DNA from 4 places in the Ornithinimicrobium ciconiae genome. Region 4 is predicted to be linked to each of the others. Evidence: predicted binding sites of a transcription regulator. Region 4 holds the regulator's gene; each other region holds the start of a gene.

Region 1 (5,505 bases), 1.1 Mb from region 4:
GCCAGATCGAGATGCGGATCATGGCCCACCTGTCGGGGGACGAGGGGCTGATCGAGGCCTTCCGGACGGGGGAGGACCTGCACCGCTTCGTCGGGTCCCGGGTCTTTGGCGTGGAGCCCAGTGAGGTCACGGCCGAGATGCGTTCCAAGGTCAAGGCGATGAGCTACGGCCTGGCCTATGGGCTCTCGGCGTTCGGCCTGTCCAAGCAGTTGGGCATCTCCACCAGCGAGGCCAACGGGCTGATGGAGGAGTACTTCGCGCGCTTCGGGGGTGTCCGCGACTACCTGCGGGACGTGGTGGCGGAGGCCCGGGGCACGGGGTTCACCGAGACGATGCTGGGCCGGCGCCGCTATCTGCCGGATCTCACCTCCGACAACCGGCAACGGCGTGAGATGGCTGAGCGGATGGCGCTGAATGCGCCGATCCAGGGGTCGGCCGCCGACATCATCAAGGTCGCGATGCTGCGGGTCGAGGAGGCGCTGCGTGCGGGCGACCTCAGCAGCCGTCTGCTGCTGCAGGTTCACGACGAGTTGGTCCTGGAGGTGCCCGCGGACGAGAAGGCCACCGTTGAGGAGTTGGTGCGACGTGAGATGGGGGCGGCGATCGACCTCGCGGTGCCCTTGGACGTGAGTGTCGGGTGGGGTCGCACCTGGCACGACGCCGCCCATTAACCAGTCCTTCCAGACACGGGCCTACCTGGGGTCATCTACCGATTGGGAGGTCCAAATCGGGTCTTACGTCACTCTCAGATAACGATTTGGGACCGTTCCAGACACGACTGCCATGAGTTGCTTGTGCACGGCGACACGGCGACCTACCTTGCAGATACGTGAGGTGCCCCGCCCTGGACGCATCGACAGATCACGACGAGCAAGGAGCAACATGAGTTCATCTACTCTCCGCAAGCGGACGTCCGTGACCGCCCGCGGAATCGCCGTGTTGGCTGCCTCGTCCCTCATCCTCGCTGCCTGCGGGGGCGACGGTGACGATGGGGACGACGAGACCACTGACGGTGCGAGCGAGACGACAGACGACACGGGTGACGCGACCGGCGGCGCCACCGACGCGCCTGTCGCTGGCGGCGGCGAGGACCCGGGCGCTCCGGAGGCGGGCGACCGTGACCTGACGCTGAAGGTCGGCACGGTGCTGCCGCAGACCGGTGCGCTGGCCTTCCTGGGCCCGCCCGAGGAGGCCGGTGTCCTGCTGGCCGAGAAGCACATCAACGAGGCGGACCTCGGCATCACCGTCGAGGTGACCCTGGGCGACTCCGGCGACCCGGACAACCGCGCCTACGCGACCACCGTGCCCCAGCTGCTCAACGCTGACAACAAGGTGATTGTCGGTGCGGCGTCCTCTGGTGTCTCCAAGCTCTTCATCGACGAGGTCGTGGCGGCCGAGACGCTGATGATCTCCCCGGCCAACACGGCCCCGGAGTTCACCACGTGGCCGGACAACAACCTCTACTGGCGCACGGCTCCCTCGGACCTGCTCCAGGGTGAGGTGCTGGGCAACCTGGTCGCCTCCGACGGCGTGGTCAACCTGGGCATCCTCTACCTGAACGACGCTTACGGCACCGGCCTGGAGGCTCAGCTCACGGAGACCTTCACCGCGGCCAACGGCACCGTGGTCGCCACCGAGTCCTACAACGCGGGTGACACGACGTTCGACGCACAGATCAGCACCATCCTGGCGGCGGACCCGGACGCGATCGCTTTGATCACCTTCGAGGAGATCAAGACGATCATCCCGGCGCTGGAGTCCGCTGGCGTCGACATGAGCAGCCTGTACTTCGTTGATGGCAACATCGCCGACTACAGCGCGGACTTCGACCCCGGCACGCTCGAGGGCTCCAAGGGCACCCAGCCCGGCCCCGACCTGGGCGACGACTTCCGCAACGAGCTCATCGACCTCTGGCAGGATCACTCCGGTGAGGAGCTGAAGGACTTCAACTACGCGGCGGAGTCCTACGACGCGGTGATCCTCGCAGCGCTGGCCGCACTTGCGGGCAACTCCGTCGATGGCCCGGACATGGCCACCTGGATGGGTCAGGTCTCCGGCGGCACCGGCGGCGGCGAGAAGGTCACCACCTTCGAGGACGCAGCCAACGCCATCATCGCCGGTGAGATCACCGACTACGACGGTCCGTCCGGCCCGATCACCTTCGACGAGAACGGTGACCCGACCGAGGCAACCATCGGTATCTTCCAGTACGACGAGAACAACAGCCTGGTTCGCCAGAACTGATCTGCGTTCCTGACTGACGCACGGTAGGGCCCCCGGGATATCGCCCGGGGGTCCTTCCTTGTCTGCGGGACGTCACGCGTGGGCGCAGTTCGGCGCCGACATGGATGGGGGACTCACCTGTGGTTCGGACGCGGTTCGCGCCGATGAACCTCTAGGGGCAGCGACCCGGTGCTTCGTCCAGCCAGCTGTCCGCTCACGTTGCCGTCACCGCTCAAGTTTCAACCGCCGTCAACACACGTCAGGGTCTACACCGCTGGGCCACCCACCTACTCAGCCACCCACCTACTCAGCCACCCACCTACTCAGCCACCCGCCCACCCGACTCGGCTCGGTTCGGCCGGCCCGGTTCGGCTGGACCTCGGCTCGGTTCGGCTGGACCTCGGCCCGGCCCGGCTCGGCTCGGCCTGTGTGGACCCCGCCACGCTGGTGGACAACCTCGACTGGACCGCCCCTCGGGCCGCGCACCAATGGTTGTCCACCGGTGATCGAGTCGCCCTTCCCACACTTCGAACACGTGTGCTATTCTGAGGCGTAGATGGTCGCCAGGTTAATCAGGGCGAGATGTTTGGGGAGGTGGGGTTGGTGGCACGGTACGCGGAGTTCTTCGAGGCGCGTGGTGGGGGCGTCTCGGTGGCGGAGGGGCGTGTGCGGACCCTGTTGGCTGACCCCCCGCCTCGTCGTGTGACGTGGGAGATCGTCACGGCTCCAACGGTGCCGGTGGTGGTCTTTGAGCCGGAGCCGTTGGAGGTGAGCGTGGCACGGGAGGCACTGGCGGCGCTGGGCGCGGGCCCGGGAGAGTGTGAAGCTCTCACGGACGTGGCGCTGGCGTGTGCATCGGTCTCTCGTCGTGGCGCACCGCCGGCTTCGGCTGAGACGTCCCCTGCTGGGTCTGCTGACGGTGCGATGGTGAAGGACGCGTCGGTGGTGGTGGGCCGAGTCTCGGCATTGGTGGATGCGGCGGCGGTCTTGACCAGAGCTACGGGCCGGCTGGACGCGGTGTTGGTGCGGGCGGTGCGGGAAGTCACGGCCGCGCAGGGCAAGCTCCTCCTCGCGCAACAGGATGCGGTGATGGAGGAGTTGACGCCTTCGCAGACGGAGGCGTGGCGGGACAAGGCGAAGTCCCGTGCGAAGGTGGAGCTGGAGTTGGCGACGGGGTGGGGCGTGGGTGAGGTCCGGGATCTGATCGCGTTGGGCGCCATGCCGGTGATGGTGGCGGTGCCGGTGGGCGCGGCGTTGCGCAGTGGAGAGGCATCGTGGCGGTTGGTGCGCAGTTATCTGCGGGCGTGTGCGCACCTGCCGCACGAGCTGGGAGCGTCGGTGGCGAATGCGCTGTTTGGTGACGACCCGGTCGTGGCGGCTACGGAACGCTTGGACTCGGATCGTCAGTTCACGGGCGCGGTGTGGGTGCACAAGGAGTTCCACCGGGCTCTCGCGCGTGAGGTTGCCAAGGCCGAGGCAGGGCTGCCACCGGAGCAGCGGAGGAAGAAGTCGCGGGAGAAGAGCACTGCCGAGGCGGATGTGTGGGGGAAGTTGGATGAGGACGGGATGGGGATCTTCGGGTTGGCGTGTACGGGGGCGCAGTTGGGGGCGATCCTGGAACGTCTTGAGGGTGCGGCTCGTCGGGCCAGGGGGTTGGGGGACAAGCGCACATTGGGGCAGCTGCGGTCCGCGATCGCAGCCACGTTGCTGCTTCATGGCACGGTGACAGTCGCTGACCTGAGTGAAGACCCGGATCTCATCACCCCGGAGCAAACGGAGGAGTTGGCCAAGATCCTGGCCGGGCTACCCGCGGCGGTGTTGAACGTGATCGTCCCCGCGAACTTCCTGCACCCCAACACCGACACCGACGAGGGTGACGACGATGACGCCCACGGGGACAGTGGCGACGTCCGTGACCACGACAGTGGCACCGTCCCTGATAGTGGCGACGTCCGTGACCACGACAGTGGCACCGTCCCTGATAGTGGCGACGTCCGTGACCACGACAGTGGCACCGTCCCTGATAGTGGCGACGTCGGTGACCGCGACAGTGGCACCGTCCCTGATAGTGGCGACGTCCGTGACCGCGACAGGGGCACCGTCACTGACGGTGACTGCGGCCCCGGAGGCACCCGGACTGGGACGGCGGAGGACTGGTGTGCCGAGCACGGCCACCCACCCGGCGCCAGCGCATCGCGGTCCCATGGCACGCCCGGATCAGAGGATCACGGGGAGGACTCTGTCTCCACCCGGATTGGGACGGCGGAGGACCCTGTCTCCACCCAGACGGTGGGACGCGAGCAGCATTCTGGCTCCGCCGAGCCGGAGGAGGCTGTGGTGGGGCCAGTGCAGGGCCGGTTTGGTCGTGGCGCTTTTGGCATCGGTGAGGTGCAGGGGCGGGGGTCCTTGTTCTTGTCGCCGCAGGAGGTGGCGGAGTTGGCGTTGACGCCGGGGTCGGTGTGGCACAGGTTGCTCACAGACCCGGTCAGTGGGCGGTGTCTGGAGCGCTCCAGCAAGGGATACCCGTTCACGGCGGCGATGAAGGCGCAGATCCGGTTCGCGGACGGCACATGTCGCGCGCCGGGATGTGTGGTCCCGGCGGCGTTGTGTCAGATCGATCATGTCACCGAGTTCGGGACGGACGGCGGTTCGACACGGGAGGCTAACGGTGCCTCGGAGCATGCGGGGCACCATGATCAGAAGACGAAGAAGTATCTGGATGTGGTGATCAACGAGCGTCGGGACATGACGTGGACGACGTTGATCGGCAAGATCTACCAAACGAAGGCCAAGGACTACACGCAGTACTCCACCCTGTTGCGCGAAGCAGTGGCCCAGGTCGCCGCCGCATCTGCGGAAGAACGTGGTGAGGTGGTCGATCGGGAGATTTACCAGGCCCTGGCCTACCGCCCCGGCGGGTCACGACTCCTGGCCGAGGATGACGTGACCTCTGATGACCACGTGTTCATGGCCTGGGACCGGATCCGGTTGACCCGCCGGGACCCGGTCACCTGTGAGAGCCTTAACGGACCCGCCTCCGAAGTCGTGACGGCAGAACGCGCACGTTACGCCCGCGCCGAACGCGCGCAACGGGCCAGCGGCACCCAGGGCAATATCGAGGTCTCGGGTAGCACCAGGGACGCGGGCGCCACGCGAGACGCGGGCGCCACCCGAGACGCGGGCGCCACGCGAGACGCGGGCGCCACGCGAGACGCGGGCGCCACCCGAGACGCGGGCGCCACCCGAGACGCAGGTGGGGAGGGCCAGAAGCCAGACCACGCC
Region 2 (5,505 bases), 470 kb from region 4:
TGTCTGGGCAGCCACGTCGCCGTCAACGAGGGCGCCCGTCGCCGGATCGATCGGGGTCTGCCCGGACAGGAAGAGCAGGCCGGACGCCTCGTCCCGAGCCGCGACCGAGTACGGTCCGATGGGTTGCGGGGCATCGGCCGCTGAGATGGGGGTGTGGCCCACGGGGTCCACCTTTCGTCGAAGGTGCTCCCGAGGGTAGACGGCACACCCTTAGGGTCCTGCGTGGCCCTCCGCCGCCCCAGCACCCCCAGTGCCGCCGACCCGCAGCCGGCCTCGTGCCGAGGGCGTCGTCAGGTCGCGCGGGCGGTGCTGATCTCCACGAGGTCGGCCAGGGCAGCGCGGCCCTCCTCGGTCAGTCCGGGAGTCTGGGACAGGGCGTTGCGGGCGGCGTCGGCAGCCTGCGCGATCATCGTCTCGGTCGCGCTGACGGCACCGACGCGCTCGAGGAGGTCACGGCATACAGCCACCTGCTCGTCGCTCAGATCTGGCCGACCCAGCAGGTCCAGCAGGGTGTTGCCGTCCTGCTCGCTGCCCAGTCCGAGAGCGTGGGCGATCAGCACGGTCCGCTTGCCCTCGCGCAGGTCGTCGCCGGCCGGCTTGCCGGTGGTCTCCGGGTCGCCATAGACCCCCAGGACGTCGTCGCGGATCTGGAACGCCTCGCCGAGAGCCAGACCGTATGCCGACAGGCCGGCAAGCGTGTCCGCCCCCGCTCCCGCAGCGTGTGCACCGATCAGGAGAGGCTGCTCGACGCTGTATTTCCCACTCTTGTAACGGATCACGGTGCGGCAACGGGCGAGACGCTCGGTGTAGTCCAGGTCTTCCCAGCCCTGGGCGGCGTCCAGGACGTCGAGATATTGACCGCCCATCAGCTGGGTGCGCATGGTGTCGAATTCATCTCTGGCAGCAGCGATCTCACCTGCTGGCAACCCCGAGGTCGCAAAGGCGCTGTCGCACCAGGTGAGGCAGAGGTTGCCGGCCAGGATCGCGGCGGCGTGGCCGAAGCGGTCGGACTCCCCGGACCAGGACTGCTGTTGGTGGTCGGCGGCAAAGGTGCGGTGTGCGGTGGGTCGACCCCGCCGCAGGTCGGAGTCGTCCATGACGTCGTCGTGCAGCAGGGCGGCAGCCTGGAACAGCTCCATCGAGCTCGCGGCGCGGATCAGTTCGGGGGAGTCGGCGCCACCCAGTGCGCGATAGCCCCAGTAGAGGAAGGCCGCGCGCAGCCGCTTGCCGCCGCTGAGCAGCGCGGCCACCTCGTCGATGAGACGGGTGACCTGGGGGCCCAGCTCAGTCAGGATCTGACGCTGGTGGACGAGGTCCGCGTCGAGCGCCTCCTGCACGCGCTCGCGCAGACGCGGCACATCGATGGGATGGGGAGTGGGCACGGGATGAGCCTACGGCGTCGGCATCGCGAGGGGCTCAGGGGTTGAGGACTGTCGGTGGCATGTCGTACATTCGTTCTATCGAACAAAGATGCGATATGCCGGGTGGAGATGTCGCTCTGGGTGGTCTTGAGAGGGCCATCGAGGAGCAGTCAACCAGTCCGGTCCGACAGTGCAACGAGCTTTCTGGAGGTGCGATGAGCCGACGTTATGCAGACCCGGTTGAGGTGCGGGTCGGTGGACTGCAGATCGGACGGTTGCCGGTGCTTCCCGCCGGGGTCGACGCGAGCGCTGCGCCCACCGCGTTTATCTGGCGTGGGCGGTTGCACGTCGTGCAATCCGTGCTGGATCACTGGACCCAGCGGTTGTCTTGGTGGCGCGCGCCCTCGGGAGAGGACCCGTCGGGGCAGGAGGACTCTGCCGCTCTGGGCGAGGACGCAGACGGCCACCGGGACGAGGCCCGTGAGCGGTTTCCGGAGTTGGAGCGTGAGGTCTGGCGGGTGGAGGCCAGCGCGGGACGACTGATGCAGACCGGGATCTATGACCTGACCAAGGACGACCGGTGGCGCCTGGTGCGCGTCGCCGACTGAGGAGGAGCGATGACCACAGTGACCGAAGGCACGAGGTCCCAGAGTGTGAGGTCCCAGAGTGTGAGGTCCCGGGGCGGGAGGGCCCGGGGTGTGGCGTCCCAGGGAGCGGTTTCCCAGGAAGCGGTGTCCCAGGGGGCGGTGTCCGAGATGCCGCTCGCATCGTCAGCGAGCACCGTGCTGGATCTGCTCGACCGGTCCCGGGCGGGGCTGGTCCAGGCCTGCCAGAGCCAGAGCACGGCTCAGCGCTACACCGAGGCGCACCTGGCTGCGCTGCGGGCGGCCGCTGCACTGATCGCGGCCCGCACCGTCACCACGGGCCGATCCCGTCCCCGCAGCGTGTGGGAGGTGCTGCCGCGACTGGCGCCGGAGCTCAGCGAGTGGGCGACGTTCTTTGCCTCGAGCGGTCGCCGGCGGCTGGCGCTGGAGCGTGGCTCCGGCATGGTCAGCCCGCGGGAGGCCGATGACCTGGTGCGCCAGTGCGAGACCTTCCTTGAGCTGGTCCGCGGCGCGCTGCACCTGCCGTTTGCCGAGCCGCTGCCCGGTGAGCTGGCTCCGACCACACCCTGGTGACCTCCATGACACAAGAGTTTGTGCACCTGCACGTCGCTTCGAGCCACTCGATGCGTTACGGCGCCTCGACACCCGAGGCGTTGGTGGAGCGTGCCGTCCAGGAGGGACAGTCGATGCTCGCGCTGACCGACCGGGACGGTGCCTACGGGGCGGTCCGGTTCGTGCAGGCGTGTGCCCGGGCGGAGATCTCTGCGGTCCTGGGTGTTGACCTGGCTGTCGTCGAGCCTGCGGCCGGGCCCGGTGCCGGGTCGCCCGACGGTCGGGGAGCCCGCTTCCCGGACCGGCCGTTGGATGGCCGAGTCCAAACCGCCGGGATCCGGTGGAACGGAGCGGAGGCGGCTGGCGATGGCCGTGCCACCGGAGCCGACGGGTTCACCGGACTCAGCAGGTCGGGTGGGTCGGGCGTGACCCGCCCCACCCGCGCCCAGCCGGTCAAGGGGGGTGCCCTGGTGGATGACCAGCACCCGCGGGTGACCGTGCTGGCCCGGGGACAGGCGGCCGGTCTGGAGCCCGGCCTGGGTTGGTCCCGGCTCTGTCGCCTCATCACCCACACCCACTTGGCAGGGGAGCGTGGCAGCCCTCGGACCCACCGCGGGCTGCTGGCCCGCGCCGCGGCGCCGGTCGGCGAGCGGGAGGAGGCTGTCAGCCCGGTGGTGGTGCTGCTCGGACCCGACTCCGACGTGGGCCGGGCCCTGCTGCGCCGCAGGGTCGGACTGGCCCGTGAGCTGCTGCACCGGTGGCAGCAGTCGTTGCCGGCCGGGGCACTGGCGATCGAGGTCGTGTGCCACGGCGGCCCAGAGGACAGCCCGGCCAGCCTGCAACACGCTGCCCGGTTGTGGTCGCTGGCCCTGGAAGCTGGCCTGCCCGCGGTGCTGACCGCCGCAGTGCGGCACGCCACCGCGGAGCAGGCGCGGGTCGTGGACATCCTCGACGCGGCCCGCCGCATGGTCGCCCTCGACGAGCGGCACCTGGACCGGGTCAGCACCGCCGGCCACCTGGCCGGCACGGGAGCGATGCGTGCGATCGCAGAGCGGGTCGCCGACGCGGTCGGCCCGTCGGTCCGGGCGGCCGACCTGTTGGCGGCCACCGACGCGCTGGCGCGAGAGTGCGTGCAGAGCCCGCGCAGCGACCTGGGCATCGGGGACGTCCATCTGCCCGAGCCTGAGGTGGTCGGGGTCAGCGGCACCGGGGAGGCCCAACAGGTCCTCACCGAACGCGTCCGCGCGGCGATCACCGACCGCTACGCAGGACACCCGTCGGCATACCTCACGCGGGTGCACGACCGGCTTGATGAGGAGCTGCGGGTCATCGCGGGTCTGGGCTACCCGACCTACTTCCTGACCGTCTCCACGGTGTGCGACCTGATCCGCGAGATGGGCGTGCGGGTGGCCGCGCGCGGGTCGGGGGCCGGCAGCCTGGTGAACTATCTGCTCGGCATCAGCGGTGTTGACCCGATCCGGCACGACCTGCTGATGGAGCGGTTCTGCTCCCCGTTGCGTGCTGAGCTGCCGGACATCGACATCGACGTGGAGTCCGCCCGCCGCACCGAGATCTATGAGCAGATCCTCGAGCGGTTCGGCTCCGAGCGGGTGACCTGCGTGTCGATGATGGAGACCTACCGGGTGCGGCACGCGATCCGCGACGTCGCCGCCACGATGGGCCTGCCGCCGGGGGAGATCGACGTGATCGCCAAGGCGTTCCCGCACATCCGGGCCAAGGACGCCCGCGCTGCCATCCGCGACCTTCCCGAGCTGCGCAGGCACGGGTTCGACGCCCCGCGGATGCAGATGATGTTCGAGATGGTCGAGAGCCTGGACGGGCTGCCGCGGCACATCGCGCTGCACCCGTGCGGGGTGATCCTGTCCAACACCGCACTGCTGGACCGCACGCCCGTGGAGGCGAGCTGGCTGGGCTTCCCGATGAGCCAGTTCGACAAGGACGATGTCGAGGACCTGGGGCTGCTCAAGCTCGATGTGCTCGGCATCCGCATGCAGTCGGCGATGGCTCACGCGGTCGCCGAGGTGGAACGGGTCGACGGGGTGCACATCGACCTGGATGACCAGCAGCAGGTGCCCTACGACGACATCAAGACGTTCTCGCTGATCCAGTCGACGCGCACCCTGGGCTGCTTCCAGATCGAGTCGCCGGGGCAGCGCGAGCTCATCGGCAAATTCGGCCCCGAGACCTTCGGCGACATCATCATCGACATCTCACTGTTCCGGCCCGGGCCGGTGAAGTCCGACATGGTGCGGCCCTTCCTCAACGCACGGCAGGGGTGGGACGAGCCGCACTACCTGCACCCCTCGCTGATTCCCTATCTGGAGGAGACCGGCGGGGTCGTCGTCTTCCACGAGCAGGTGCTGCACCTGGTCGCCGAGACCACCGGCGTCACCCTCGCGCAGGCCGACGAGGTCCGCCGGGCACTGGGCACCCCACAGGGGCAGGCCGAGGTCGAGTCCTGGTGGCGCCCCGCAGCAGCAGCCCGGGGCTACTCAGCGCAGGACATCGACACGATCTGGGACGTGTTGGCGGCCTTCGCCTCGTTCGGGTTCTGCAAGGCGCACGCGGCGGCCTTCGCGGTGCCGACCTTCCACTCCGCGTGGCTCAAGACGCACCACACCGCGGCCTTCCTGGCCGGGGTGCTGACCCACGACCCCGGGATGTATCCCAAACGGTTGATCCTGGAGGAGGCCCGCGCCATGGGCGTGCACGTCCTCGGGCTGGACGTCAACGCCTCGGGGGAGAACTATCGAGTCGAACGGGTCACCGACGAGTGGTCCTCTGCCAGCGAGAGGCCAAGGCGACCGCCTCGGGCTGGACGCGGAGACATCGTCGACGCGCACATGGCACAGGTGGAGCAGCGGGCCTCGCGTTATGGCGTCCGGCTCTCGCTCGCCGAGGTCAAGGGCATCAGCAACGACGAGGTCGCCCGGATCATCGCCGGTCAGCCCTACCACTCGCTCGGT
Region 3 (5,505 bases), 780 kb from region 4:
AGGGCAACGTGCTGGCCACCTCCTTCCACCCCGAGGTCACCGATGACGCACGGGTCCACGCACTGTTCGTGGAGATGGTGCGCTCGAGCGGTAGCATCGAAGCCCGGGCAGGAGCCGACGGGATCGCGAGCACAACGAACAGGGAACATTGATGGCTGGGCACTCCAAGTGGGCGACAACCAAGCACAAGAAGGCTGTGATCGACGCCAAGCGAGGCAAGCTCTTCGCGAAGTTGATCAAGAATATCGAGGTGGCGGCGCGCACCGGTGGGGGTGACCCGGCCGGCAACCCCACCCTCTTCGACGCCATCCAGAAGGCCAAGAAGACCTCCGTCCCCAACGACAACATCGACCGGGCCGTCAAGCGTGGCTCCGGTGTGGAGGCCGGCGGGGCCAGCTACGAGGCGCTCGTCTACGAGGGCTACGCCCCCGGCGGGGTCGCTCTCTATATCGAGTGCCTGACCGACAACAAGAACCGTGCCGTCATGGAGGTGCGCACAGCGCTCACCCGCAACGGCGGGAGCATGGCCGACAGCGGTTCGGTGGCCTATCTGTTCAACCGCAAGGGACAGGTCGTGGTCCCCAAGGCACAGGAGTCCGGCGAGGCCAACGAGGACTCGCTCCTGGAGATCGTCCTCGAGGCCGGTGCTGAGGAGGTGGAGGACCTGGGAGAGTCCTTCGAGGTGATCTCCGAGGCGACCGACGTGGTGGCGGTCCGCACCGCCCTGCAGGAGGCCGGACTCGACTATGACTCGGCGGAGGTGACCTTCGTGCCGAGCATGGAGGTGCAGCTCGACGCCGACGGTGCACGCAAGATGATGCGCATCATCGATGCGCTCGAGGACTGCGACGACGTCCAGAACGTCTTCTCCAACGCCGACGTCTCCGACGAGGTCCTGGCCGAGCTCGAAGAGGACGACTGAGCACACGACGACTCGCACCGACACCGATCACCGGTCCGGCCACCCCGTCCCCTGGGCGCGGTGGCCGTCGTCGTATGCCGGCCACGCACCCGCCCGCGAGCCCCCTCGGCGAGTCCTGCCATCCTCTGACGGTGCCGTGACGTAGCGTGATGGGCGAACAGGTGTTCGGAGTCAGGCGCAGGTGATGCTGCCTCTCCGGGATGACGGCTGACTGACGAGGAGGGCTGCCCAGGTGCGTGTCCTTGGTGTCGACCCCGGCCTCACCCGCTGCGGTCTCGGGGTCGTCGAGTCCGGTCCCGGCCGGTCGGTGCGGATGGTCGCGGTCGGTGTCGTGCGCACGCCACCCAGTGACGAGCCGCAGGAGCGGCTGCTGACCCTCCAGATCGAGATCGACAGCTGGCTGGCGGAGCACCGCCCCGACGCCGTGGCCGTGGAGCGGGTCTTCGCCAAGGCCAACATCAAGGGCATCATGGGCACGGCCCAGGCCTCTGCGGTGCCGATGCTGGCGGCGGCCCGTCTCGGTTTGCCCCTGGCCCTGCACACTCCCACCGAGGTCAAGGCCGCCGTGACGGGCAACGGGCGCGCGGACAAGGCCCAGGTCACCTCGATGATCACCCGGATCCTCGCCCTGGAGACGGCGCCCCGACCCGCCGACGCGGCGGACGCCCTCGCGCTGGCCGTGTGTCATCTCTGGCGCGGCCAGGCTGATGCCAGGTTGTTCGCCGCGGCCCAGGGCAACGCCCTCCAGCGCGCCGCAGAAGCGGCTGCCCAAGCACCACGCAACCGGCTCGAGGAGCTCCACGCGGCGCACTCCGGTCGGCGCCCGACCCAGACCGGCGCCCAAATCGCCACGAGACGAAGGAGTGGACAGTGATCGCATCCGTCCGGGGCACGGTGCTCCACGTCGGACTGGACCACGTCGTCGTCGAGGTCGGCGGGGTGGGACTGCAGGTGCACACCACCCCGGCCACCGCCGCGGCGTGCGCACGAGGGCAGGAGGTCACCCTGTCCACGACCCTGGTGGTGCGCGAGGAGTCGCTGACGCTCTATGGCTTCGCCGACACAGAGGGCCGAGCTCTCTTTGAGCAGGTGCAGACCGTCTCCGGCGTCGGTCCGCGCCTGGCGCTGGCGATGCTGTCCGTCCACAGCCCGGCCGGTGTCCGCCAGGCGATCGCCGGCGGTGACATCGCCGCGCTGACCAAGGTGCCGGGGATCGGCAAGAAGGGTGCGGAGCGTCTCGTGCTCGAGCTCAAGGACAAGATCCTCGCCTCGGGTGTCGAGCCGTCCCTGGGTGCCGCGGGAGCGAGTGGCGGCCCGACGGGTGACCGGCTCAGCAGTCAGGTCCACGAGGCGCTCGTCGGTCTCGGCTGGAGCAGCAAGCAGGCCGATGACGCACTCGAGCGGGTCCGCGCGGGTGGGGAGACACCCTCCTCCGTCTCGGACTTCCTGCGTGCTGCGCTGCGGGAGCTGGGCCGGTGACTGAGCACGATGACGGGTCGCTGGACGCGACCGCGCGTGTCGTCGACCCCGCCACCACCGACGATGAGCGTCGCATCGAGGCGGCACTGCGACCTCGTCGGCTGGCGGACTTCCCGGGGCAGCGGCGCGTTCGTGACCAGCTAGGCCTGGTCCTGGAAGCTGCCCGACGACGGGAGTCACCTCCTGATCACGTCCTGCTCTCCGGCCCACCCGGACTGGGCAAGACCACGCTGGCCATGATCATCGCTGCCGAGCTGGAGCAGCCGATGCGGATCACCAGCGGCCCGGCGATCCAGCACGCCGGCGACCTGGCCGCCGTCCTGTCGTCCCTGGCTGAGGGCGAGGTGCTCTTCGTCGACGAGATCCACCGGATGGCGCGTCCGGCCGAGGAGATGCTCTATCTGGCGATGGAGGACTTCCGCGTCGACGTCATCGTCGGCAAGGGTCCCGGCGCCACAGCCATACCCCTGGAGCTGCCGCCCTTCACGGTGGTCGGAGCCACCACCCGCGCCGGGCTGCTGCCCGCACCACTGCGCGACCGGTTCGGATTCACCGGGCACCTGGACTACTACGCCACCGAGGACCTGCAGCTCATCCTCACCCGCAGCGCTGGTCTGCTCGAGATCGAGAGCACCCGCGAGGGGATCCACGAGATCGCCTCCCGATCGCGCGGCACGCCCCGCATCGCCAACCGGCTGCTGCGCCGGGTGCGTGACTGGGCTCAGGTCCACGGACAGCACGTCGTCGACCAGGAGGCCGCCCTGGTGGCTCTGGAGTTGTTCGACGTGGACAAGCAGGGCCTGGACCGGCTCGACCGCGCCGTGCTGGAGGCCCTCTGCAAACGTTTCGGTGGGGGTCCGGTCGGGCTGAGCACGCTGGCTGTGGCGGTGGGGGAGGAGCCCGACACCGTCGAGACTGTGGCCGAGCCCTATCTGGTGCGCGAGGGTTATATCGTTCGCACCCCGCGGGGACGCTCCGCCTCACGGACCGCCTGGCAGCACCTCGGCCTGACGCCACCCACGCCGGTGGCCGGCCAGGACCACCTTCCCCTCGGCGACCAACCCCGGCGTTTCGACCACTGAGGCCCCACCGCCGATGATCAGCACACCGATGATCAGCACCGCCGGTCGCAGCATCCCGGGCCTGCGGGAGCGGGTGACTGCGCGCAGATGTACCGGATCTTTACCTGCCACGCGGGGTGGGATGTTGGGCGACCCAGTTCAGTCACCTAGACTGCCGCGAGTGTCCACCGGCAGTGGGTCCACACGACGACGCCGGGCCGGGGACACCATCAGTCTGACGTTATAAGGAATCTTCCATGTCGCCACTGGCCTCGGCCACCACCACGGGGACGGATGGGCAGTTCAACTCGATCCTGCTCCTGCTGCCCCTGCTCCTGATCGCCTTCCTCTTCTTCTCGCAGCGTCGCCGCCAGAAGAAGATGCAGCAGATGCAGGCGGAGCTGCAGGTGGGCAGCCGTGTCATCACGACGACCGGACTCTTCGGCACGATCGCCGGGATGGACGAGACCACGGTGCAGCTTGAGGCCGCACCCGGCGTGGTCCTGCAGTGGGACCGGCGAGCCGTGGTGCCCGCCCCCGGCGCACAGCCGCCGCACGCACAGCCTTCCGATCCTTCCGACACCGAGGAAGGAACCCACTGATGGCTGGCAAGTCACGCAACCGCACGGCCCGCAACACCATGCTGGCCCTGCTGGCGATGATCCTGGTGCTCTTTGGCACGATCGGAGCCGCCAACACCTGGGGCGACCCGAAGGGTCAGTGGACGCCGCTGCTGGGTCTGGACCTGGCCGGTGGACACCAGGTCGTCCTCTCGCCCGTCGTCGAGGGTGCGAGCGTCCAGTCTGCGCAGCTGGACCAGGCCATCGACATCATCCGACGTCGTGTCGACGGTCAGGGTGTCGCCGAGGCCGAGGTCACCCGATTGGGCGGCAACATCCAGGTCGCGATCCCCGGCACACCCACCGACCAGCAGCTGGACGCGCTGAGCCGCTCCTCCCAGTTGCAGTTCCGCGCGGTCCTGGTTGCCGCTCCGGTCACCCAGCAGGCACCCACCGAGCCGCCGCGCGAGCTGCCGATGCCGGTCGGGCCCAGCCTCGACCCCGCAGCCGACCCGACCGATGCTGAGCCGACTGGTGAGTCCACCGACGCTGAGCCGACCGGCGAGTCCACCGACGCCGACCCGACCGGCGATGGGAACACCGACGACGCGGAGAGCACCAACGCTGCCTACCCGGAGGGCCTGCTGGCCGAGCAGCCCGTCCTGCAGGCCGCCCACCCGCTGCCGGCCACGGACACCGCCGACAATGCCGCGAGCACCGTGGCGCCGTCCGGCGATGACGCCCCCGCCGACGAGACACCCGCCGACCCCGCCGACGAGGCGCCCGCAACCGACGGAGTAGACGTCACGGACGCACCCCCGGGACCGGAGCCGACCAGCCCCAGTGACCTGGCCTGGATCACCCCGGAGCTCCAGCAGGAGTTCATGGAGTTCGACTGCACTGACATCGACGCCCAGCGGGCTGCCTCCGAGGCCCCGACCAGCGAGCCCATCGTGGCCTGCTCGGCCGGCGGGACCGAGAAGTACATCCTGGGCCCGGCCGAGGTCACCGGTGCCCAGCTGACCGACGCCAGCTCCGGCCTGCAGATGGGTGGCGGTGGGCAGGTCACCGGGATCGTGGAGGTGCGCCTGCAGTTCGACAGTGCTGGCACCGAGGCTTTCCGTGAGGTGACCACCCGGCTCTACAACTTCGGTCAGAACAGCACCCAGAACCGTTTTGCCATCGTGCTCGACGGTGAGGTCATCTCCGCACCGGGCGTCAACTCGCCCATCCCGGACGGCACCGCCACGATCTCTGGTGGCTTCACCAACGACAGCGCTGCGGAGCTGGCCAACCAGCTGAAGTTCGGTGCGCTGCCGATGAGCTTTGACATCCAGACCTCCGAGCAGCTCAGCCCCACCCTCGGCGGCGAGCAGCTGCGGCTGGGCATCATCGCCGGCCTCGTCGGCATGATCCTGGTCTTCATCTACTCGCTGTTCCAGTACCGTGCCCTGGGCCTGGTCACCGTGGCCTCGCTAATCAT
Region 4 (5,505 bases):
AGGTGTGGGACCTGTCCCAGACCCCCAACGACAAACGTCCGCTGCTGCTGCACTTCCACCCGTTGGTGATCTATCGCTTCCAGGTTTTGAAGCAGGCGGATGTGGTGCTGGCGATGTTCCTGGCTGGCCAGTCCTTCACGCTGGAGGACAAGCGGGCAAACTTCGAGTACTACGACCCGATCACCACCGGTGACTCGACCCTCTCCGCCGTGGTGCAGTCCATCGTGGCCGCCGAGGTCGGCTATCACGAGATGGCGCTGCGCTACTTCTATGACGGCCTGTTCGTCGACCTGGACAACCGCCACGGCAACACCCCGGACGGCATCCACGTGGCCTCCACAGGAGGTGTCTGGGCAGGGCTCGTGTCCGGGTTCGGCGGGATGCGTGACCACGAGGGCGTCCTGCGCTTCGACCCGAGGCTGCCCGAGTCCTGGCCGGAGCTGCGCTGGCGCCTCCAGTGGCAGGGCTCGCGGCTGCACGTCGTGCTGCGCTCGGACGAGATCCGCTTCCAGGTCACCGACGGAGACGGGGAGGTCCCGCTGGAGGTGCGTGGCCAGTCCCTGCTGGTGGGCACCGACGAGGTCGTGGTGGCCCTCGAGGGCATGGGCCCCCGCATCGACGGCATCCTTCCTGCAACCCCCGTGATCGGCGCCCGCACCCAGGAGGGTCAGCGACTCATCCCGGCCCACCCACGCACCTGAGTTCGTCGCGGAGCCGCGGACCGGTGCTCTCGGACCGCGTTGCGGAAGCGCGGACCGGTGCTCTCGGACCGCGTTGCGCACCTACTGACCCGTGATTGTCAGAGCCGGTCCGTGCTGGTCCTAGAAGGTCACAATTCCTCCGGAAACCGCGACTGCTGGCCGCGTCCGCCCCCATCATGTGATCGACTGTGGGCATGACCGAAGTAAACGCAGGTGCCCTCGAGGATGCCGGAGACGGTGCCGCGGCCCGCCCTGGAGCCTCTGCGTCGCACGAGGACGCCCCCGCTCCGAGTGAGACTGACCGCCTCGCGGCCCAGGTCACCGGACCGGAGGACCAGGTCGGCATGACCGCTCTATGGCGCTTGACGATGGGCCTGGACCACTGGTGGTTCGTGGCGGTCGGCGAGCAGGGCAACGAGTCTCCGGCGGCAGCTGAGATCGAGGGGCAACTGATGTTGCTGACCTTCACCAACTCCGAGCGGGCCCGCGACTTCGCGGTGCAGCAGGAGATGATCGCAGCCACCGACGACCTCAACGCGATCGCCCTCCCGCCCGCTGAGGTCGTGGCCTCCAGCGGCTCCTACCTCAGCGCCAGCATCGCCGGGCTCATGTTTGATCCGCACATCAGCGGCTTCTTCATCCCCAGTGAGCAACTGCCCGTGGTCTGGGACGCAGTGACCAGCACCCGGGACACCGACGAGGACGACGACTGACGCTGTCTGAGGAGGACACCGACGGCAGACTGCTGACAGCAAGCACCACCGATCGTGACCACCTGGCGCATCGCCGGGTCAGGACCCAGGGATCTCCAGGTCCATGCCCGCCTGCACCTGCCGGGTGTTCATGTCGTTGGCCACCTGGATCTGCACGATGGCCCGATCCATCGGCAGCTCCGGCAACTCCGTGACAGCGATCTGGGACAGCGTCTGACCCGGCTGCACCGTGATTGTGTGACCGCTCGCAGCCGTTGCTGGGAACATCCCGAACGCAGCGATGACCGCCAGCACCAGGGCCGTGGCGACTGTCATCGTGATCGCGAGCCGACCCCGTCGCGTCAGCGTGAAGCCTCCTGCGCCCGGAGCGTCCGTGCGAGCACCGACGTGAAACCCCTCGTCCATGCGTTCCCCGGGCTGAACGAGCCGCAGGTGATCCCGCTGACGCCGCCGCGCCCGAACCGGCTCAAGGTCCTGCAGGTCGTGCAGTGCGATCGCGCTCATGATGCCTCCATCTCCGCAACTCCGAACGCTTGTGCGATCGGACGCATGTTCCATGTGTAGCACAGTCGTGCGACAAAATCGACACGCCGCATCGAACTAGTGTTTGCCTCACTGTTCGAATGCTCGTACGATTGGTGCACGCGACATAGACAACCAGGGACCACTGACACAGCTGCTGACCTGCAGGTTAAGCACTCTGAGGCGGTCAGGAGAGGGGCAGGACCGATGGCAGACATCCACGAGATGCCGGACCGCGACGGGCGGGCGGACCTCACGGCGCGCCAGGAGAAGGTGCTCCACGTCATCAAGGACTCGGTGGACCAACGCGGCTATCCGCCGAGCCTGCGGGAGATCGGGACTGCGGTGCAGCTCGCCTCCCCCTCCTCCGTGGCCTACCAGCTGCGGATGCTGGAGCGGAAGGGTTATCTGCGGCGCGACCCCAACCGTCCGCGCGCCATCGAGGTCATCCTGCCCGGCTCGGGAGAGGGCAGTGTCGCCGGTTATCGGCGCAGCACCTCAGGTCAGCCCGACGGCTCCGAGTTGGTCAGCACCACCGCGGGAGCCGGTGAGATCGACTATGACGAGACCGGCATCGGGGACGCCCGTCCCGAGGCGACCTATGTCCCGGTGGTTGGGCGCATCGCGGCTGGCGGGCCGATCCTGGCCGAGCAGGCCGTCGAGGACGTCTTCCCCCTCCCGCGCCAGCTCGTGGGCGATGGCGAGCTCTTCCTGCTCCAGGTGGTCGGTGACTCCATGATCGACGCCGCCATCTGCGATGGCGACTGGGTCGTCGTGCGACGCCAGGAGGACGCAGTCAACGGCGACATCGTCGCGGCGCTGCTCGACAGCGAGGCCACCGTCAAGACGTTCAAGCGCACGGACGGCAAGTTGTGGCTGCTCCCCCACAACGAGGCCTACGACCCCATCGACGGCGACGATGCCGTCGTGCTCGGCAAGGTCACCGCCGTGTTGCGACGCGTCTGACAGGTCTGCTCGGGCGCGAGCCGATCGACCCACGACACCTGAGGCACCAGCAGGAACACCGACAATCCGGTGCGCGTTGTCCACAGTGTCCCCCGTGCCGGTGCCGCCTGGCGGCCCTCCCCCCTCTCCGCCAGACGGCACCTACAACACCGCAGCGCCGCCCGACCTGGTCGGGCGGCGCTGCCATGTGTTGTCTGTCAGCTCAGAGGACCTGGTGAGGTCGGCTCATAGAGCTTGACGAGGTCGACTCACAGAGCCCCACGAGCCCGGTTGAGTTCCTCGCGCTCCTCGTCCGTCATGCCAGAGCCGTCGCGGTCGGGCCGATAGCCCTCCGCGCCGAACGCCTCCTCATCGCCGCTGCCCGGGTCGAACTCGCCAGCGTCCGCATCGGGCTCACCGCTGTCCGCGCCCTGATCCGTGCCGGACGGCAGGGTCGCGCCGTCCGCAGGCGACTCAACATCCTCACCCAGCGCGGCACCCGGGACGGCGCCAGTGATCGGCGCACCCTGCTCAGCCCCCGGCACCTCATAGGCCGTGGTCTCGGTGTCGCTGGCAGCGAACCCTGCCGCGGCGCCGCCGACGACGGCCCCACCCAGGGCAGCACCGCCTGCACCGCCGCCCGCAGACTCGTCGACGTCCGCGGGATAGCCAGTGCCGGTCTGCGCTGCCGCGCCACTCACTGCGGCGTCGGAGGCCGGGTCACCCGTAGCCGCCTGGACCGTGCCGAACTGTCCGGCATCGACGTCCCCGGCGGCATCGCTGTCGCCCGTGAGAGTCGCCTCGGCGTCTGCGGCATACACGGCACCTTCGTCGACGGTCGGGTCGAGCGCACCTAGCCCACCACCACCAGCTGTGGTCTCACCAGCCGTGGTCTCAGCACCAGCCGTGGGCGGCGCGGCTCCCGCGGTCGTCTCGACCGCTCCGGCGCCACCGTGGCCCTCATAGGCGGAGGAGTGGGCAGCCGGCCGGTCCGACGAGTAGCCACCCCTGTCCACGTCCGTCTTCTCCTCGACAGCGGGGTCCGTGGTGGGCACTGACCACTCGGTCGAGACCGGCTCCTCCGGTGTCTGCTCCGCAGCCCAGTCGGCCTGGGCAGCGGGGTTGGTCTGCTGGTAGTGCGCCTGGTGGGTCTCAGCCCAGTCCGGATTGCCACCTGCGGCATGCACGTCCTGCTCGGCGAGGCCGGACACGGGATCGAGGTCGTCCTGCGCCGGTGAGTCCGCATCGCTGCGGGGACCATCACTCGTCGTCGCAGCCCCTGCTGCGGCACCGGCACCGATGGCGGCGGCGTCCCGGTGCGACGGAGCAGACTGCGGCTCAGCGGCCACCTCACCGCTCCCGAGGTCGCTGCCCCCGTCCGCGACCATGACCTCGGACGGGTCGTCGCTACCACCCGGAGTGGTGTACTCCGTGGTGACCGCACCATCGGCTGCGTCCTCGACGGCGACGGGTGCACCCTCGGTGCGTCCGTCATACAGCTCCTGGGCCGTCTCCTCGCTGCCAAAGGCTGCGGTCGTGTCCGGGGCGTCCGAGTCGGGCTCGCTGGGAGCCTGCGACCGGTCCACCCCGTAGTAGGAGAACAGCGTGGCCTGCTGGCTGTCGTCCAGGTGGTTCTCGGCGTCGACGCGCGGGGCGTCCTTGATGAAGTCCTTGGTGTAGGGCACCTTGATGTTGCCGCCCGCGGCCTCCGCGGCGGCAAGCGGCACAAACGACTCACGCAGGCCAAAGAGTCCGCTCTTGACGCTCACCCACGCTGGCTGACCCGTGGCGTCATCGAGGTAGATCTGCCCGACCCCGCCAACCTTGTCACCGTTCTGGTCGATCACGTCGGCATCAGTGAGGCTTGCAAGGTGTTCGCTGTTGATCGGCACGTGCACTCTCCTTGCTCGGATTGCCCGGCGGGTGCCGCCAGGCTTCTCCCCGAACGTATCCCGGGCAGCAACCGGCCGCCACCGGTGGCCGACCGGTGCCGGCTCGTGCGCTGCGGTCCGCGTGTGCCGGACGGCGCGCCCCGGGAAAGAGACGCCGTCCGGCTGTCACGGGCCGTGGGTGCCGTGGGACCGATCACCCGTGACAACTGTGCCGCACCCGCCCAGGGCCGCGCATCATCCTGGAGAGTGATTGTGCGCCAACTGAGGGAGGTGGTGCTGCGGATCCTCGGAAGGTATGTCGGCCGCCTCGATGGCGATCATGCCGAGCAGATGTGCCTGGTTGACCGCGCTCAGCCGGTCGCTGACACCCAACTTGTCGTAGATGTGGCCCAGGTGTCGGTGCACCGTCCTGGTCGAGCAGCCGGCCAGCCGGCCGATCACCGCCGCCTTGTAGCCGTGGGCCAGGAGTTCGAGAACCTGGGCCTCGCGATCGGTCAGGCCAGAATCAGCCGCGTCGCGCGCGGGCTGCGAGGCGGTCGTGCCTGGCAGCCGCAGCAACACCCCGAGACCGGTGACGACAGGCTGGACCGCACGCAGCAGCGCCAGGTCCTCGTCCGTGAAGTCCTGCCCCGCCCGGCCCACCAGGAAGGCGACCACATCGGACTGACCGTGCACCGGAAGGGCGGCCACCTGCTCGACCCCGAACGAGATCAGGCAACCGGCCCGGGCCTT

What was found. The regulator LexA, encoded in region 4, represses DNA repair genes until DNA is damaged. The targets are predictions, from matches to a motif close to TCGAACANNTGTTCGA.
Region 1: the regulator LexA is predicted to act here: its motif matches at 2,751-2,766, upstream of FNH13_RS11455 (HNH endonuclease signature motif containing protein).
Region 2: the regulator LexA is predicted to act here: its motif matches at 1,445-1,460, upstream of FNH13_RS08730 (DUF6504 family protein).
Region 3: the regulator LexA is predicted to act here: its motif matches at 1,076-1,091, upstream of ruvC (crossover junction endodeoxyribonuclease RuvC).

The regions. Positions count from the first base shown of each region.
Region 1 is NZ_CP041616.1:2,494,717-2,500,221, reverse strand. Features, by position in the region: gene polA (DNA polymerase I) at 1-671, shown strand, start outside; gene FNH13_RS11460 (ABC transporter substrate-binding protein) at 883-2,244, shown strand; gene FNH13_RS11455 (HNH endonuclease signature motif containing protein) at 2,827-5,505, shown strand, end outside.
Region 2 is NZ_CP041616.1:1,916,005-1,921,509, forward strand. Features, by position in the region: gene FNH13_RS08720 (Rid family detoxifying hydrolase) at 1-162, opposite strand, end outside; gene FNH13_RS08725 (polyprenyl synthetase family protein) at 291-1,382, opposite strand; gene FNH13_RS08730 (DUF6504 family protein) at 1,577-1,969, shown strand; gene FNH13_RS08735 (SAV_6107 family HEPN domain-containing protein) at 2,117-2,539, shown strand; gene FNH13_RS08740 (DNA polymerase III subunit alpha) at 2,545-5,505, shown strand, end outside.
Region 3 is NZ_CP041616.1:2,227,644-2,233,148, forward strand. Features, by position in the region: gene pdxT (pyridoxal 5'-phosphate synthase glutaminase subunit PdxT) at 1-152, shown strand, start outside; gene FNH13_RS10160 (YebC/PmpR family DNA-binding transcriptional regulator) at 152-922, shown strand; gene ruvC (crossover junction endodeoxyribonuclease RuvC) at 1,155-1,796, shown strand; gene ruvA (Holliday junction branch migration protein RuvA) at 1,793-2,401, shown strand; gene ruvB (Holliday junction branch migration DNA helicase RuvB) at 2,398-3,483, shown strand; gene yajC (preprotein translocase subunit YajC) at 3,720-4,064, shown strand; gene secD (protein translocase subunit SecD) at 4,064-5,505, shown strand, end outside.
Region 4 is NZ_CP041616.1:1,444,320-1,449,824, reverse strand. Features, by position in the region: gene FNH13_RS06715 (glycoside hydrolase family 65 protein) at 1-701, shown strand, start outside; gene FNH13_RS06710 (hypothetical protein) at 896-1,414, shown strand; gene FNH13_RS06705 (hypothetical protein) at 1,493-1,918, opposite strand; gene lexA (transcriptional repressor LexA) at 2,144-2,902, shown strand; gene FNH13_RS19230 (PRC-barrel domain-containing protein) at 3,151-4,773, opposite strand; gene FNH13_RS06690 (response regulator transcription factor) at 5,008-5,505, opposite strand, start outside.